Longibacter salinarum: one gene and its partner. The protein of the gene in region 1 interacts with the protein of each later gene in a pairwise test. Links are inferred from orthologs where the notes say so. Each region holds a gene or a part of one and is shown on either strand. Other genes may lie near its edges. The genes, in order: gyrB and gyrA.

Region 1 (8,706 bases):
TCGCGTCAGTCCGGTGGGATCGGGACGAAGGGGCCGGGTGAGAAGCAGATTGAGACGGACCGGCGCCTGATCGACAAGCGGATGGCAAAGCTCCGCGAGAAGCTGGAGAAGATCGACCGGCAGCGAACGACGCAGCGGAAGGGTCGGCATAACTTCACAACCGTCTCGCTGGTCGGCTACACGAACGCCGGCAAGTCCACGCTCATGAACGCGCTGGCCGACGACACGAAAGTATTCGCGGAAGACCGCCTCTTCGCTACGCTTGATGCCACGACGCGTACCGTCGAGCTCGATTCCAACAAGGAGATTCTGCTGTCGGACACGGTCGGATTCATCCGTAAGCTGCCTCACCGCCTCATCGAGAGCTTCAAGAGCACGCTCGACGAGGTCCGGGAGGCCGATGCGCTGGTGCACGTCGTGGACGTGACGCACCCTCGCTTCGAGGACCATATGGAGGTCGTAAACGAAACTCTTGCGGAGCTTGAAGCTGACGAGGTACCCACGTTGATCGTGTTCAACAAGGTTGACGCTCAGGAGGATGCACACCTGATTCGAGCGCTCAAGCGAGACTACCCCGACGCCTCCTTCGTGTCTGCACTCCGCGGCATGGGGCTGGAGGCGCTCAGGGAAGACATGCTCGCGCTGATTGAGCGGGACTACGTCGAGCGCGTGTCGTACGTCCCCGTGACCGAGCCGAAGACAATTTCCAGCATCCATCGCCTCGCCGATGTTCTCAGCGAAGAGTACGTCTACGCGCAGGGCATCCCGTCGGCACGAGGTGACGGATCGGAGGGGGCTACTTTTGATAGTCCACAGGCCGTAGCGCGGATGCACTACCGTGCGGCGCCCCGAAACGCGGAACGTATTGAGCGGATGGTGAAGTCGTTCGGTCCGCTCCGCGTGATCGGGGCCAACGGCGACCCTCTTCCGCAGGATGACATAAATGGTGAAAGCACGCCTGATGTGGCGCCGGACGCCAACGCTGTGGTTTTGGAGGCAGTCGAGCCGCCAACGGACCAGGACGTGCCAGACACGACGTGACGGATTCGCGACATTAGCATGACACATTGCCATTCGCGGAGCACCGGCACGAGCATTGCGTCTATGTATTACAACGTGTGCCGAGATTCCCGCACTGGCCTCGTTGCTGCTTTCCCAGACTTCTGGATTGACCTGTCACGCCGATGAAGGTACAGGATGCTATCAACACCGCCATTCCGGCGCTCAAGACGACCGATACGGTCGAGGATGCGCTCGGGCTCCTGATGGAGCACCACATCCGTCATCTTCCGGTCGTGAACGAAGATGACCAGCTCGTCGGAATCATATCCGAAGAGCAAATGATGAGCGCAGATGGTCCCGACGAAATGATCGGAGACCTCCTGTCCGTTCATCCTGTGAGCGTGCGTCCGCAGGAGCATATCTTCGATGCTGCACGGACAATGGTCGAGCACGGGCTCAGCACCGTCCCGGTAACTCCGGCGGACGGTGCGCGATACCTTGGCCTGCTCCGGCGGCACGACATCTTCGACGAGTTCGCCAAGCTCATGGCGACGCAACGCTCGGGTGCGATCATAGCGCTTGAGGTTGATCAGCGCGACTATGCGCTCGCGAAGCTCGTACACTTGATTGAGCAAAACGACGCCAAGGTTCTCGCCGTCGCCTCGGAGGAACCGGATTCATCTACCGAAAAGATTCGGGTCACGCTGAAGCTAAACGTTACGGACACGACGCGCATACGCCACGTTCTCGAGCACAACGACTATCACGTCGTCGCGAGCTTCGGGGAGGACGATACGGAAATGAAGAATCGGGTGGACGAGTTCATGCGCTACCTTGAAGTCTAGCGGCCGGCCTTTCGATGCAGTGGCTCCGAGCGTCCGTAGTCTGTTTCTTTCATTCTGGTGTCGACGATGAGCAATGCCGATTCGGCTTCGACCATAGCGTCTGTTCTTCAATCGATGACGTTGCTGGCTACGCTGTCGACGGCAGAGGACGTACGTCGCTCTGTAGCACAACGGCGGGCCGGGCTCGACCCCTCGGCGCAGGAGCCGCCGGATCGGGCCCGCGCCTCCCTCCGCAACGCCGGCGATGATCTGATGGACCTGCTGATGCAGGTCATGCTCGGACGAATGCACCTCTCGCATCAGGACGAACGTCCGATCGCGGCTGCGGTGCGTCACTTCGATCTGCTCATGAAGCTCCGTCGGGCCGAACGGCTTCTCCATTCGATGCATCAGCGTCTTCTCAGCCTGTACCCCGACGTGTCCGAATCCCTGGTTGAAGAGGCCCGCTCGATCCATGGAGAAGTGGAGTATCTGATTGAGGCGGACGAGGAGGAAGTTCTGGCGGACCTTGACGTCATCGCCGAGCGGGGGATCAGCTTCGTCGTGTGGGTCCGACATGAGGTGGAGTGACTCTACGAAGGGAGACGGGGTGTCCGGATGTCCCCATCCCCCGAATCCCGCACCTCAAACCCCACAGCTCACCTCACGTTTGCGAACAGTTCGCACAGCGCATTTGACTGAACTCCGCGCGGGCTGTACCGTATACGTACGGATCTGATATCCATATCTGGATTCCGGCTCTGTACGAACGTTCTGCTTCGCCAACTTTAGCGCCCAATGAGTAACACAACCGACCTGCCCGATCGCGCGATTAGCGATTACGCGGCGTCTAATATCCAGGTCCTCGAAGGGCTGGAAGCCGTACGAAAACGTCCCGCCATGTATATCGGGGACGTGGGCATTCGCGGCCTGCACCACCTCGTCTATGAGGTCCTCGACAACTCGATTGACGAGGCTCTGGCTGGCCACTGCGATGAGATCGCTGTCGAGATTCATGAGGATGGATCGGTGTCGGTCAAGGACAACGGGCGTGGGATCCCTGTCGATACCCACCCGGTCGAGAATCGCTCGGCGCTCGAGGTCGTGATGACGGTTCTCCACGCCGGCGGTAAATTCGACAAGGATAGCTACAAAGTATCTGGGGGTCTACACGGCGTTGGTGTGTCGTGTGTAAACGCTCTCGCCAAGAAGTTTGAGGCCACCGTGTGGCGTGACGGCTCCGTCTGGGAGCAGAGTTACGTCTGCGGCGTGCCGGATGGCCCCGTAGAAGAGATTCGCCCCATGCGCGACGACGAGGTCACGGGGACACACATCCGCTTCTGGCCCGATGATGAGATCTTTAAGCTGACGGACTTCCGGTTCGACACGCTGTCAGACCGTCTCCGCGAGCTGGCGTACCTGAATAGCGGCGTCGCGATTACGCTGACGGACCACCGCGAGGACGACCCCGAGCTGCAGTCCGAGCGCTACTATTCGGAAGGTGGCGTGGCCGAGTTTGTCGAATATCTCGACGAAGGACGCGACTCTCTGCTGGACGAGACGATCTACATCACGGAGGACGGCGAGGTCCCGGTCGAGCTCGCAATGCAGTGGAATGACACGTACAACGAGAACGTCCTTTCCTTCGTCAACAACATCAACACCCACGAAGGGGGAACGCACGTCTCCGGGTTCCGCCGTGCGTTGACGCGGACGCTGAAAGGGTATGCGCAGAACAACGGTCTGCTGAAGAAGATCAAGTTCGACCTTTCGGGCGATGACTTTCGCGAAGGTTTGACGGCCGTCCTCTCGGTGAAGGTTGCGGAGCCGCAGTTCGAGGGGCAGACGAAGACGAAGCTCGGTAACTCTGAAGTTCAAGGGGTCGTCGAGTCGCTCATTAACACCGCTCTCGGGCGCTGGCTGGAGGACCATCCGAAGCAGGCTGAGCGGATCATCAATAAGGTGATTCTGGCTGCCCAGGCCCGCGCCGCCGCTCGGAAGGCGCGCGAACTGGTGCAGCGGAAAAACGCCTTCACAGGGGGCGGCCTTCCCGGCAAGCTCGCGGACTGCACGTCGCGCGACCCGGAGGAGTCCGAACTCTATCTGGTTGAGGGTGACTCTGCCGGCGGCTCCGCAAAGCAGGCCCGCGACCGCCACTTCCAGGCGATTCTGCCGCTCCGCGGTAAGATCCTCAATGTCGAGAAAGCACGCCTCGACCGCATCCTGGAGAACAATGAGATCAAGAACATGGTGACGGCGCTCGGCACCGGGCTCACCTCCACGGAGGAAGAGTTCGACCTGTCGCGGCTCCGCTACCACAAAATCGTGCTCATGACGGATGCCGACGTGGACGGCGCCCACATTCGGACGCTGCTGCTCACGTTCATCTATCGTCAGCTCCGCCCGCTTCTGGAGAAAGGCTATATTTACATTGCCCTGCCGCCGCTCTACCGCATCAACTACGGCCGAAACGAGGAGTACCTCTGGACCGATGGCGCGATGCAGAAGCGGATGCGTGAGCTCCGCGAGGACGGCAAGAAGCCGGGTCTGCAGCGCTACAAGGGTCTCGGTGAAATGAATCCCGAGCAGCTCTGGACCACCACGATGGATCCGGAAACGCGGAAGACGCAGCAGGTAACGATCGAGGACGCAGCCGCAGCTGATAAGATCTTCTCGACGCTGATGGGCGATGCCGTGGAGCCGCGACGCAAGTTTATCGAGCGAAACGCGAAGTACGCGACGATCGACGTGTAAGCTACGTTTGGGCGACGCTCCAGAACCGGCTCGAGTGCGACTGTGAACCGCGAGGGACAACTCCTTCAGTCGTCTCGGGCTCGTTCCCTGTAGGGGCGTTGGGCCTAAACATTTCGGCAGGCCCGCCATCTCATGGTGTCCCTCTTCGGTGGCATCTGCCATCGTCGGCAAATAGACGTGCGATGATGGACCCGATGAATGTCCATCTTCATCCCCTCTGACGAATCTCGACCGCTGATGCCAGGCTCTTCACCACATTCAGTTGCTGAATCCATCCCGGATGTCTCCGTGGTGGTGCCGGTTTACGATGAGGTAGAGTCGTTGCCCGAACTCGTCGATCGTATTCGGACGGCGTGCACGGAGCACAATCTCACATTCGAGGTGTGGCTTGTCGACGACGGCTCCCGCGACGGATCATGGGACGAAATCGACCGCCTCCACGACGAGGATGAGCGCATCGCCGGCATTCGGTTTCAGCGCAACTACGGTAAGTCCGCAGCGCTCGCCGTCGGGTTTGAGCATGCGCGTGGGGCGTACGTCATTACGATGGACGCAGACCTGCAGGACGACCCGGGAGAAATTCCGGAGCTCGTCGAGATGCTGGAGCAGGGTAACGACCTGGTTAGCGGGTGGAAGAAGCGGCGGAAGGATCCGCTGAGCAAGACGATCCCAAGCCGATTCTTCAACTTTGTCACCCGGAAGATCTCCGGCCTTGAGCTACACGACTTCAACTGTGGTCTGAAGGCCTACAGACGGGAAGTCGTCAAGAGTGTCGACGTCTACGGCGAGCTTCATCGCTACATCCCGCTTCTCGCGAAATGGGAGGGCTACGACCGGATCACCGAGAAGCCTGTGAAGCATCATCCGAGGAAATACGGTCGGACGAAGTTCGGCCTGGAACGCTTCATTCGAGGCTTTCTGGATCTCGTCACCGTCATTTTCCTCACCCGCTTTGCCGTTCGGCCCATGCACTTCTTCGGGTCCATCGGCACCGTCGCGTTTCTGTTCGGCTTCCTAACCAGTCTCTGGCTAACGATCGACAAGCTGGTTTTCGGTGAAGCGCTTAGCGATCGGCCGTTGCTTTTGCTCGGAGCTCTCCTCATTCTCTTCGGCGCGCAGATGTTCACCACGGGTCTGCTCGGTGAGATCGTCATCAAACCACGTATGGAGGAAACCGAATCCTATCAGGTGGCCGAGGTGCGGCATGCAGCGGGGGCGCCGTTAGCACAGACGGCGGAATCCAGCACACCGTCTCCGTCCTACGAGTCATAACGTGGGACGCTGTCCGAGGGGAGGTAGACGGACGAGCACAGCCAGCATTTGTCTTCATCCGTCGTCGTCCGGTCCGCATATCTGAAACCGGACATTCCGTCGGCGGTAGCCCGATTGAGTTCTCTCCGGTCCTCAACTTCGATGCTGCTATGGAAACGCGTACGCTTGGCTCCAGCGGTCCCACGGTCTCCACGATCGGTCTCGGCTGTATGGGCATGTCCGAGTTCTACGGGACGCCCGACGAAACGCGCGCGAAGGACACGCTTCAGCGCGCCCTTGATCTCGGGGTGAGGTTTTTCGATACCGCTGATATGTATGGCCCGTTTACCAACGAAAAACTGGTAGGCCGACTGCTTGAACCCTATCGTAATCGAGTCACACTGGCGACGAAGTTCGGAATCGTCCGAGACGAGAAAGGTGGTATGCACGGATTGAACGGTCGGCCGGATTACGTTCACGAGGCGTGCAACGCGAGCCTGGAGCGGCTCGGGACCGACCACATCGACCTGTATTATCTCCACCGCGTCGATCCGGATGTGCCGATCGAAGAAACCGTCGGTGCGATGGGGCAGCTCATCGATGCCGGCAAGGTGCGATACATCGGCCTGTCCGAGGCGGCGTCGGACACCATTCGTCGAGCTCACCGGGAGCGTAAGATCACGGCTCTCCAGACGGAATACTCGCTGTGGAGCCGCGATCCCGAGGACGACATTCTCGATACGGTGCGCGAACTCGGCATCGGCTTCGTGCCGTACAGCCCGCTCGGACGTGGATTTTTGACGGGTCGATTCGAATCGCCGGAGGATCTGCCGGAGGACGACTGGCGGCGCCATAATCCGCGTTTTCAGGGCGAGAACTTTCAGAAGAACCTGGACCTCGTCGACGCCGTCAAGCAGATGGCAGCAGAGAAGGAGGTGACGCCCGCTCAACTTGCGCTGGCCTGGGTCCTGCACCAGGGAGATGACATCGTCCCCATCCCGGGCACGACGCGGCCGGAGCATCTGGAAGACAACGTCGCGGCGACGGAGATCGAGCTGTCGGCCGACGACCTCGACCACCTCGACGATATTGCTCCGAAAGGCGCGGCCGCGGGCGATCGCTATCCTGACATGAGCACGGTCGACGGATAACACGTTGGTCCGGTCTGGCCCGTCGTTCCCTCTCGTACATTCCTTCTGCCTGCATGGCCCGCATTGCTGTTGTCGGTCCCGTCCATCCGTATCGCGGTGGCATCGCCCACTTCACGGAAATGACGGTGGAGGTACTCGCGCGCCGGGGTCACGATGTTCGACCGATCAGCTTCTCGCGTCAGTATCCGGAGATGCTTTTTCCCGGGAAGACGCAGTACGAGCCGGACGGGGAGCCGCCGGATGAGGTGAGCGGTGCGCCACGCCTCATCGATAGCATCCGACCGTGGACCTGGGCGAAGACCGCTGCCCACCTCGCGCGCTTGAAGCCTGACGCCGTGATTTTTCAGTACTGGATGCCGTTTTTTGCTCCAGCATACGGGCTGATCGCACGGTGGCTTAGGCGAAAAGGGATTCCGTCCCTCGCCCTCGTGCACAACGCTCTTCCGCACGAGCGCCATCTGTTCGACGCGCAGTTCAGCCGATTCTTTCTCGCTGCATGCGACAGCTACGTCGTCATGTCCGATGCGGTGGCTGCAGATGTACGATCGCTCTGTGGCGAGGACGCTGTGATCGAGCAGATCGAGCACCCCGTGTACGAACGGTTCGGTGAGCCGGTCGACCAGGCGGACGCCCGCCGGCAGCTACATCTGCCCGACGAGGCGCCGGTCCTTCTATTCTTTGGCTTCATCCGCGAGTACAAAGGTCTCCACATTCTGCTCGAAGCGATGCCGCGGATTCGTGACGCGGTGCCGGAGGTGCGACTTGTCATCGCAGGAGAGGTATATGATGACCCGGAGCGCTACCGCGCACTCATACGGAAGCATGAACTGGAGGAGGCGGTAGACTGGCACAATGGATACATTCCGGGCGATGAGGTGCCCGTCTTCTTCGGGGCTGCAGATCTTGTCGTCCAGCCGTATGTCTCCGCGACGCAGAGCGGGGTGGCGCAAATCGCGTTTCACTTCGAGACGCCGATGGTCGTGACGGATGTTGGCGGCCTTGCGGAAATCGTTCCTGATGGGGAAGCCGGCCTGGTGGTCCCCCCGGAAAATCCCGACGCTCTAGCAGATGCCGTCATTCGCTTCGTTCAGGAGGACCTCTCGATGCCTCTCCAGGTGGGGGCCCGGCGTCAGAAGCAGAAGCACGCCCCGGATCGCCTCGGCGAAGCTGTCGAGCGACTCCTGAACTGATCCTGTGTCGTTCACTCCGTGTGGAGTTTTTGCGAGGAAACGGCCAATCTGCTTTTTGAAACAGACATTCTGGGTGCGTTATTTTAGAATGAGTCTAAACAAGTCACCCATCGATCGAATGTCTGCTATGATACGTACTCTCGCCACTGTTTTTTCCGCCTTGCTTCTGGTGTTCAGCCTCAGCGCGTGCCAGTCGGGTGGAGAAGAGGAGAACAAGGAGCTTATCGTATACTCCGGCCGCAGCCAGGCCCTCGTCGACTCTCTTGTTGAGAAGTACCGTGCGCAGTCGGACGTAAACGTGCAGATTCGCTACGGCACCGACTCGCAGCTATTGGCGGCGCTGCAGGAAGAAGGAGACCAGAGCTCGGCTGACGTCTTCTGGGCGAACACCGCGGGTGCTCTCGGCAATGCCGTGAATAACAACCTGCTTGCGGACCTGCCGGACACCTTGAACGCGATGCCGGACCGTTTTGCGTCGGCCAGTGGCAAGTGGACGCCGGTAACGGCCCGCTTCCGTGTTCTCGCGTACAACAC
Region 2 (9,041 bases), on another replicon or contig:
TCAAACAGGAAAGCGCGGGGATGAAGCGGACGCATGAAGGGAGCGGCCTCGGGCTCGCCATCACCAAACACCTCGTGGATCATCTCTCGGGACAAATCAGCGTTCGGAGCAGCAAAAATAAAGGCAGTACGTTCGTCGTCACCTTTCCGACGGTACGAGGCGCGAATGGTGCCGAACCGTCGCCCCACTCCAGACTCGCACGACATCAGCAGGGGCACCGCATCCTGGTCGCGGAAGACAACCCCGAGACGCAGGCGCTCATCGACCGAATTCTCTCTACCTACCACGACGTTACGATCGTCAATGCAGCCGACGACGCGCTGCAGGCCGCACAGGAGAATCGCTCCTTCGGCAAAGCCGCCTACGATGTCATCATCCTCGACATCAACCTGGAAGGGGGCGGCAGCGGACTGGACCTGCTGCCACAGTTGCGTGCCCTGCCAAATTATGCGCAAACCCCAATCATCGCGCTGACAGCGTTTGCTCTCTCGGGCGACCGGGAGCGCTTCATCGAGGCCGGCTTCGATGCCTACCTCGGCAAGCCATTCACGTCGGATCAACTTCTCGACATGGTCGATCAGGTCCTCGCCTCCGATCGGTAGCAGCCACCACGATCAGGTGCCGTAGGCGAGATCGGCAGTAACCCTCCGCACCTGCTATCGTGCCCACGAGGGCAGCACCGCGACGGCCCGGTCGGGATAGTCCGTGATTAGACCGTCGACCCCCAGCTCGACGAGCGCCGTCATTCTCGACGGATCGTTTACGGTCCACGGAATCACCTCCATCCCGCGGCCATGCGCCTCCGTCAGCAACGCATCGGTCACGAGCTCATGGTCCGGACTGTAGATGTCGGGCGTAAACGGCAGCATCTCCAGGTTTCCGGATACGCCATTGTCTGCGGACGCTGCCACCAGTAAGGCGAGGCGACCCGGATACTGCCGCGCATGAGCGACGATGAGCGTTCGTGGATCAAACGACTGCAGGGTCGCTCGCCTGGACACACCATTTTCGTCGATGACACTGAGGACCGCATCCGTAAACTCCTCCGGTCCCGGTGTGAATGTCCCCTCCCACTTCGGACGGATTTTCGTCTCGATGTTGTAAAAGACGGGTCCGCGGCTGTGATTGGCAGCGTACGCCTCTGCCATCTCGATGACGTCCCCGAGCAACGGCTTCTGCGCGGGCTGCCGCACCTGCTCCGGAAAGCGCGGATGCATGCGCGTGCCACAGTCGTACGATTTCACCTCGTCGTACGTCATTTCGTAGATGTTATGCTCACGCTCCGTCCCTTCTTGCACCGGCGTGCCGATCGGCTGCGTGCAGATGACATTGGACATCCACGGTTCGTGCGAGACGACGACCTGGCCGTCTCCACTGATCACGACATCCAGCTCCAGCGTGGTGACGCCGAGGTCGAGAGCCTTTTTGAACGCAGGTATCGTGTTTTCCGGCGCGAGTCCCCGTGCTCCGCGATGCCCCTGCAAGTCCAATCCGTCTGGAACGAGCGCCGAGGTGTCGGCCGCGCGAGACGCACCGTGATCCTGCGGGGTGTACAGTGGCGATCGTTGGGTCGGAGAAAGCATAACGAGGGCCAGCGGCAGAAGTGAGAGAGCAGTCGAAAAGCGACTCAAAGTCATATTCGGAGAAGCGTCGGCATCATTTCGTCGAAATCGGGACGACACGTGGCATCGACATCAACTTCGATGACGCGATGTCGGTCCATTCTAGGCGCGCATACCGTTTCTCATGCCCTGAGCGCCCCACGGTCGTGCGACGCTTCCACCGGGCGACCTCCGTGCCATGACGGCGCCCGATCCATCCGCCAAACAGGCCATCTCTGCATGAAAATCCACCCGTAAGGGAAACCCTTTCGTCGTTGATTTTGCGCACCCTGTGAAACCTCTACGGAGGCCCCTTGAGGAGGCCATTCAGGGCGCTCAGAAGTGGAGTTTCTCCCGTCTCAATGGTACATTACTGTGATAGTGAAACGCGCACGCTGCCCGGGAGATCGGGGCTAACGTGTTCCGCCCTGCCAGCGAACGAGAGCACGGAGCGGACACGCCGAATCCACGGAGCAACCGGGCGCGGGATGAGTGCCTGAAATAATCTAAAGCGAGCATGGTAGCGGAAGAAAGCCGCATCATTCCGATTAATATTGAGGAGGAGATGAAGTCCTCCTACATCGACTACTCCATGTCGGTGATCGTCAGCCGCGCCCTACCGGATGTGCGGGACGGCCTCAAGCCGGTGCACCGTCGTGTGCTGTTCGGCATGAGCGAACTCAACCTGACGGCTGGAGCTGCCTACAAAAAGAGCGCTCGTATCGTCGGGGAGGTGCTGGGTAAGTACCACCCTCACGGCGACTCGTCGGTGTACGACACGCTCGTCCGCCTGGCGCAGGACTTTTCGATGCGCTACCCGCTCGTGGACGGGCAGGGCAACTTCGGCTCGATCGACGGCGACTCGGCTGCAGCGATGCGGTATACCGAGGCACGCATGACGAAGATCGCCGAAGAGATGCTGGCCGACCTGGACAAGGAAACGGTCGACACGCGCGAAAACTTCGACGGCACGCTCGAAGAGCCGACGGTTCTCCCAGCGGCTTTCCCGAACATGCTCGTCAACGGCGCGGACGGCATCGCGGTCGGAATGGCGACGAAGATTCCGCCGCACAACCTTGGGGAGGCCATCGATGCGACAGTAGCGTACATCGACGACCCGGAAATAACCATTGACGGCCTGATGGAGCATCTTCCCGCTCCGGACTTTCCGACGGGAGGCATCATCTACGGCTATTCCGGCGTCTACGAGGCCTACCACACGGGCCGCGGACGCGTCGTCATGCGTGCGAAGATGCACGTGGAGGAGGTCCGCAAGGGTCGCGAAGCTCTCGTGATCACGGAGATTCCGTACCAGGTCAACAAGTCGAGGGAGCTGGAGCGGATCGCCGAACGCGTCCGCCAGGACCGGATCGAAGGCGTGTCCGACCTCCGCGACGAGAGCGACCGCAACGGTATGCGCATCGTTGTGGAGCTGAAGCAGGACGCGGTGCCGGACATCGTCAAGAACCAGATCTACAAGAACTCGCGCCTGCAGGATACCTTCGGCGTCAACATGGTCGCCCTCGTGGACGGCCGCCCGAAGGTACTCACGCTCAAGGACGCGATTCGGCACTACGTCAATCACCGGCACGAGATCGTCGTTCGCCGGACGGAGTACGACCTGCGGAAAGCGCAGGAGCGTGCTCACGTGCTGGAGGGCCTTACGCTCGCGCTCGACAACCTCGACGCGGTGATCACCATCGTCCGCCATTCTCCGGATACGGACGCCGCTCGCGAAAACCTGATGCTGGGCCGGTATCCGTCGCAACTCACGGAGGATGACCTCCGCGAACTCGGCGTCCCGCTGATTCCGCCCGTCGAAAGCGACAAGTCGCAGACGACGGTCAAGGACATGCTGGACGATGAATACGAAACCCTTGCACGTCGTCCTCAAGAAGGACACTGGCTCACGGAAGATCAGGCGCGTGCGATCCTTCGCCTCACGCTGAGCCGCCTTACGGGCTTGGAGCGGGAGAAGATTGCCGGTGAGTACCGCGACATCATCCAGGAGATTCAGCGCTACCAGAGCATCCTCGGTAGCAAGGAGCTCCGGATGCAGATCATCAAAGATGAGTTGCTGGAAGTCAAAGATTCGTTCAACGATGAGCGCCGCACGGAGATCGACAAGACCGGTGGCGACATCATCATCGAGGACCTGATCGAGCGGGAGCACGTCGTCGTGACGGTCACCCACCAGGGCCTCGTGAAACGGACCAGCGTGGACGAATATCGCTCTCAGGGCCGCGGCGGGGTCGGCATGCGCGGCTCGGGCAAGCGTGACGACGACTACATCGAACACCTGTTCGTTTGCCACTCGCACGACGTATTGCTCTTCTTCACCGACCACGGCCAGTGCTACTGGCTGCGACCGTTCGAAATTCCGGAAGGAAGCCGTACAGCGCGGGGTCGCTCGATCCGGAACTACATCCAGATCGACAAGGAGGACAGCATCCGTACGGTGCTCAACGTCACCAAAGATGACTTTGAGGATGAGGATTTCCTCACGTCCCACTATGTCCTGATGGCCACGCGACAGGGACAAGTGAAGAAAACGGAGCTCGAAGCATTCAGTCGTCCGCGTACCGACGGCATCATTGGAATCTCCATCGAGGACGGCGACGAATTGCTGGAAGCCGCACTCACCGGTGGAGAGAACACGGTCGTCGTTGCATCATCTGGGGGCCGCGCCGTTCACTTCGACGAGGAAGACGCCCGCCCGATGGGTCGAAATACGCGTGGCGTCCGCGGCATGCGTCTGGAGGACGGCGAGGAGCTGGTCGGCATGATCAGCGTTCCGCCGGAAGCCCGCGACGATGTCGATGTCCTCGCTATTGCCGAGAAAGGATATGGCAAGCGCACGCACCTGGAAAATTACCGCGTCCAGGGCCGTGGCGGGAAAGGCCTGATTACAATGAACTGCACGGACCGCACCGGACAGCTCGTTGCGATCAAAGGCGTATACAACGGCGAGGATCTCATGATCATCACCGAAAATGGGATCATGATCCGTACGTCGGTCGACGAGATCTCGACGATGGGACGCAACACTCAGGGTGTCCGCGTGATCAACCTCAAGGATGGCGACTCCATCGCTGATGTCACCCGCGTCGTGATCGACGACGAGGCAACGTCAGGCGACGGCGCTGCTGAAGAAGCGGACGTGACCGCCGAGGGCGACGACGCAACAAGCGAAGCTGCATCGGAGGAGCCAGGCGCCAATGGCCAGGCAGATGACGCCTGATCTGTCGCGTCTATGAGGTATCTACATGAAGAGGTGGAAGCGACCGGGTCGCTTCCACCTCTTTTTTTTGCTACGACGTCATGTACAGGTGCTATGAGTGGCCTTCACACTCGCTCGGTTCACCGCAGGACCGTCACAGGGACCACTGTTTCGAACGTCTCCCCAATGATGCGAATGAAGTGCTGCCCGCTCGCTGTCTGACTAACGCGATTGACCTGAATGAGTGAGGGCTGGCCTGCTCGCAACCGTCCCGTATAGACCGTCCGAATGTATCGCCCGAGCACATCATACATCGCCAAGACGACGTTCTGCGACTGACTCGCCGTCAGCTCTAGTCGAAAGGAGGAGCGGGTCGGATTCGGAAACGGCTGCTTCGTGACGACAGCCTCACCCTTAACGGAAACCATGACCTGTGTTTCTGGTCCGCGAATCTGGTCTCCGCTTGAGGTGGTCCACGTGAGCCGGAAGGTGTGCGTCCCCGGGCGTACATCCGAAATCGCCTGCTCATACGCCCCGCCTCCCGAACTGGGCACCGACGCAATCTCGTTGAACGGTTGACCGACGTAGCTCTGTTCGACACGGTACGTATCAATTCCAGCTGCCTCTTTCTCCTCCCACGACACGATCACACGTCCGCCGGGCGCACGTTCGGTCGCCCGTGCTTGAAACGCGCGCACGGGGAAGGCCGAAACGGTCACCTGATCGCCCCTGACCAGACCGGTGCCGCTGAAGAAGTCGAATCCCTGCGCATCTTCTCCCGCAATCGTCGTTTCCACGTCATCGCGGGTGCTAGAGATATCTTCGGCGGAAGCAATGATGGCGCGCTTCACAACTTCAGCAGTCGCGTCTGGACGTCCAGAGCGGATAATCGCTGCCAGGGCGGCCACATGCGGAGCGGCGGCCGAGGTGCCAAAAAAGTTCGGAAAGTCGTCTCCATCATTGAGCGGTTGACCGAAAAAGGTCGTGTTCGTGCCATCGGGCCCCGTCACGTCCGGTTTCTGCCGTACCACCGGAGGAATCTCCTGTCCGAGAGCATCGAACAGAACCGGTGTTCCCCCTACCGCAGAGAACGTGTGAACGAGCGGGGCGGTGAGATCTCCATTTGCCTCCGGCGTATCGAACCATGCCGTCGCCCCCACGGTGATAGCACTTTCAGCATTCGGGTGGCCATACAGACTCGGCGAACGGGTCGCGTATTCCTCGACGGATATCTCTCCCCGTTGCTGGAACGGAACGTAGCGAATTCGCTCCGGTGCGGGCCCTGATATGCGCTCGATGACGAGGCCAAACTCCGTATCGTCCGTGCCATCCCCATCTGCGTCCACACTGAGATCCTGAACGTTGATAAACTCGAACGGGTCGCCACCGACATTATCCCTGCGCTCCGGTTGGACAGACGGAAGGAGTCGACCCCGCTTGTCTACGAGGTAAATTTCGAGATCCGATATCGCAGCTGGACCTCCCGTAGAGGCATAAGGCTGCGACCATTGAAAAGCGATCTGAAACTGGCTGTCGTCCGAAATTGAAATCTGCTGAATAGGATCGACATCGGGGCCCGGGTCAAAATCGTGCATTTCTCCGCCGAGCGGCCCCTCGGTCCCCGACCCGCGAAACGGGCTCTCGAACGCGTCCCGCCCCGTGTTGCCTGCTGCACTTACGTAGACGACATCATCCTGCCGGACGACCTCATCGATCGCCCTTGTCACTATCCCATCCTGATACGCCGGTTCGTTTAAGTACAGAATATCATCGACAACGACCCGTGATCCAGAAGCAGCGAGACTACGGATCGCATCTGCGAAAGCTGCGCGGCCGCCCGTCGCCGTATGGAAGGCAAGGTCCGCACCCGGCGCGACATCATGAACAATCTGCATCATCGCTCGGCCCTCGTCGCTCGCCGGCGTGCTCGAATCCTGAAGAATCTGGACACGCCCGCCTCCGGGCAGATCGCCGGTCGACACGTCATCGCTCGCCGTCGCCTGACCCGGCTGGGAGCCGTCGTAGTTGTCATACGAGTCGGAGAGGACGCCCACGACAAGACCCTGGCCGCTCGTTCCGAGTGCGGTGCTCAACGCCTCTGTCTCCATCACCTCAACCCCACGCGACGTCACCGACCCCGACTGCGCCACCATCAGCGCGGGATAAATGGAATGCACGCCATCGATTGCAACCGCGTTGGGCAGCTTCCCGACAGGCAACCAGCCGGTAATCAGGCGGGCGTTCGACTGGACGCCCCTCATCCCGAGCGAATGAAGGCGTGCCGCGACCCGCGAGCGCTTGCCAACCTCGGTCACAATCTCCACGCTGACCCTACCAGCGTGAACGGAAACCAGCGCGGGTCCCTCCCCAAATGATGCCGCAGACTTTCCAGCAGACGTATATTTCTGATATGCGTTATAGAGCGACCGAAGACTGGAACCTGCCGGACCAAGATCGTGCTGTGCGTGAGATAATTCGGGCACGAAGAAAACCAACAGAACGACCAGCGTGGACGCGAGCTGTCGATACGACGAGGGGATCGGCATGAATCGACCGAGAAGTGAGAAGAACACAGAAGGTGCGACTCACGGGATGAATGTCCACGTTGTAGCCATCCGCAGACATACCCGGTCGAGAGATATCTCAACCGGGCAGCCCTAGTCAGCAGGATCAGGCCAACGGCACGATCGCACGGTGACCAATCGGGACAAATCGAATGCGCCTAGCGCGTAACCGCCATGCGTTGCGTCCGGGCGAATGTCTCCCCCTGAACGCGGACGAAATAAACGCCGCTGCCAAGATTTCCAACGGGAATCTGTAGCGTTTTCGACGAGGACGCGCGCATCGAGACACGCTCGTCATAGACTTTCTGCCCGAGTGTATTGTACACCCCAACGGTCACATCTTGCGCTTCATCTGTCGAGACAACGAGTTGCGCCTCTGCCATTCCCGACGAGATCGGATTGGGATTCGGCCCAGTCACAAAAGCATCTCCTTTAAACTCGATATCAACCGTCGTGCTCGGGCTCGTGATCGAATTTCCGCTGCCGTCAACTGCCCGGACCCGATACTTATAGGTGGCTGGATAGATACCGGTATCCGTAAACTCCGTGGCGCTTGCTACTCGACCGACCGGCTTGAATGTCGAGTCAACCGTTGCTGCGCCCGTGGTTCGTTCGACGACATACTCGTATCCAGTCGTAGATGTGGGAACGGCCCAGTTGAGCGTAATGGTCGACACGAGGTCTCCGCGCTCCAGAGCGCCCTCGATATCGGTGAATCCAATTCGAGCGGTCGGCGTCTCTTCGACGGCTCCAGTTTCACCATTGCCTTTCTCATACTTCAGTCGATATGTGTAGACGCCAAGACCAACCCCGGAGTCTTCGAACGTGGGTTCTGCGTTACCGGGAAGCGTCGCTATACTCTGAAAAGGCCCGTCAAAGGCGCGACGCTCGACCGTATAGGAAGCAACGTCCGCGGTTGAACTCACGAACCAGCTTAGCTCTACCGTTCCTTGCGCAAGGTCCTGAGCCGAAATGGTAAGATTCAGCGGAGCTGCGATGTACTCCAAACATCCCGGTCCGAGCGGCCAGCCCATGTCCCGTAGACTGCCACACACGACCGGGCCCGGCTCGCGCGCAAGTTCTCCACTCCCAATCTGAGGCGTCATGAGCGCATTTTCCGTACCTGCCGCGTACGTGCTCTCGTCGAGATGACTCAAACTTGATCCTCCCTGCCACGGAGAGGGCGCATACAGCACGGGTGGCTGCGGCCCGTTCGTCAGGCTCGCATTCCCTGTTGCTAGCTCACCACTAAATCGAACCTGCTCCGTTGTTGCCTCCGTTGCGTCGACGGTAAGAGCATCTCCAAGTGACGGTGAGTCGTTTTGGAAGCTAAGCATGTCGACGGCCGTATCGGTCTGCGGATTATACTGGACAACCTGCTGGTCGTACGTGCTTGGCCGTCCCGTACCGAAGCCCCAGCATGCAGACCCGGTGCCACCATTGCAGGAGTAACTTCCAGAACCTGTGTTGTACGAGAACGTCGAGGCGAACTGAAGACCGTGCCCAATCTCGTGCAGAATGACACTCTCGAAGTCGATCGCACCAGCCGGCGGTGGCCCCTCACCAAAGTGCCAATCCGAACGGCCCTCGTTGAACGATGCAAAAATCTCCGGATCGTTCGACGTATGGCCAGCAGCCGGCGCGAAGTTTTCAACG

The links.
Region 2: the proteins of gyrB (region 1) and gyrA interact in binary tests that used the Escherichia coli proteins (3 or more experiments, as listed by UniProt). The link is inferred for Longibacter salinarum from one-to-one orthologs.

Annotation. Positions count from the first base shown.
Region 1 is NZ_PDEQ01000002.1:54,760-63,465, forward strand. What follows is about bases 2,124-5,102. They hold gyrB (DNA topoisomerase (ATP-hydrolyzing) subunit B), read left to right. Parts: upstream 2,124-2,624; coding sequence 2,625-4,580; downstream 4,581-5,102. Other genes in these bases: CRI94_RS03815 (hypothetical protein), read left to right, coding at 2,124-2,417; CRI94_RS03825 (glycosyltransferase family 2 protein), read left to right, coding at 4,818-5,102. In the rest of the region: GTPase HflX, read left to right, coding at 1-1,041; CRI94_RS03810 (CBS domain-containing protein), read left to right, coding at 1,185-1,847; more of CRI94_RS03815, read left to right, coding at 1,914-2,123; more of CRI94_RS03825, read left to right, coding at 5,103-5,852; CRI94_RS03830 (aldo/keto reductase), read left to right, coding at 6,002-6,982; CRI94_RS03835 (glycosyltransferase), read left to right, coding at 7,036-8,172; CRI94_RS03840 (iron ABC transporter substrate-binding protein), read left to right, coding at 8,300-8,706. UniProt on the Escherichia coli protein: DNA gyrase negatively supercoils closed circular double-stranded DNA in an ATP-dependent manner to maintain chromosomes in an underwound state.
Region 2 is NZ_PDEQ01000003.1:121,871-130,911, reverse strand. The notes cover bases 1,729-5,042. They hold gyrA (DNA gyrase subunit A), read left to right. Parts: upstream 1,729-2,118; coding sequence 2,119-4,842; downstream 4,843-5,042. Other genes in these bases: CRI94_RS06870 (S8 family serine peptidase), read right to left, coding at 4,962-5,042. Also shown: CRI94_RS06885 (PAS domain-containing hybrid sensor histidine kinase/response regulator), read left to right, coding at 1-602; CRI94_RS06880 (glycerophosphodiester phosphodiesterase family protein), read right to left, coding at 657-1,583; more of CRI94_RS06870, read right to left, coding at 5,043-7,367; CRI94_RS06865 (T9SS type A sorting domain-containing protein), read right to left, coding at 7,544-9,041. UniProt on the Escherichia coli protein: A type II topoisomerase that negatively supercoils closed circular double-stranded (ds) DNA in an ATP-dependent manner to maintain chromosomes in an underwound state.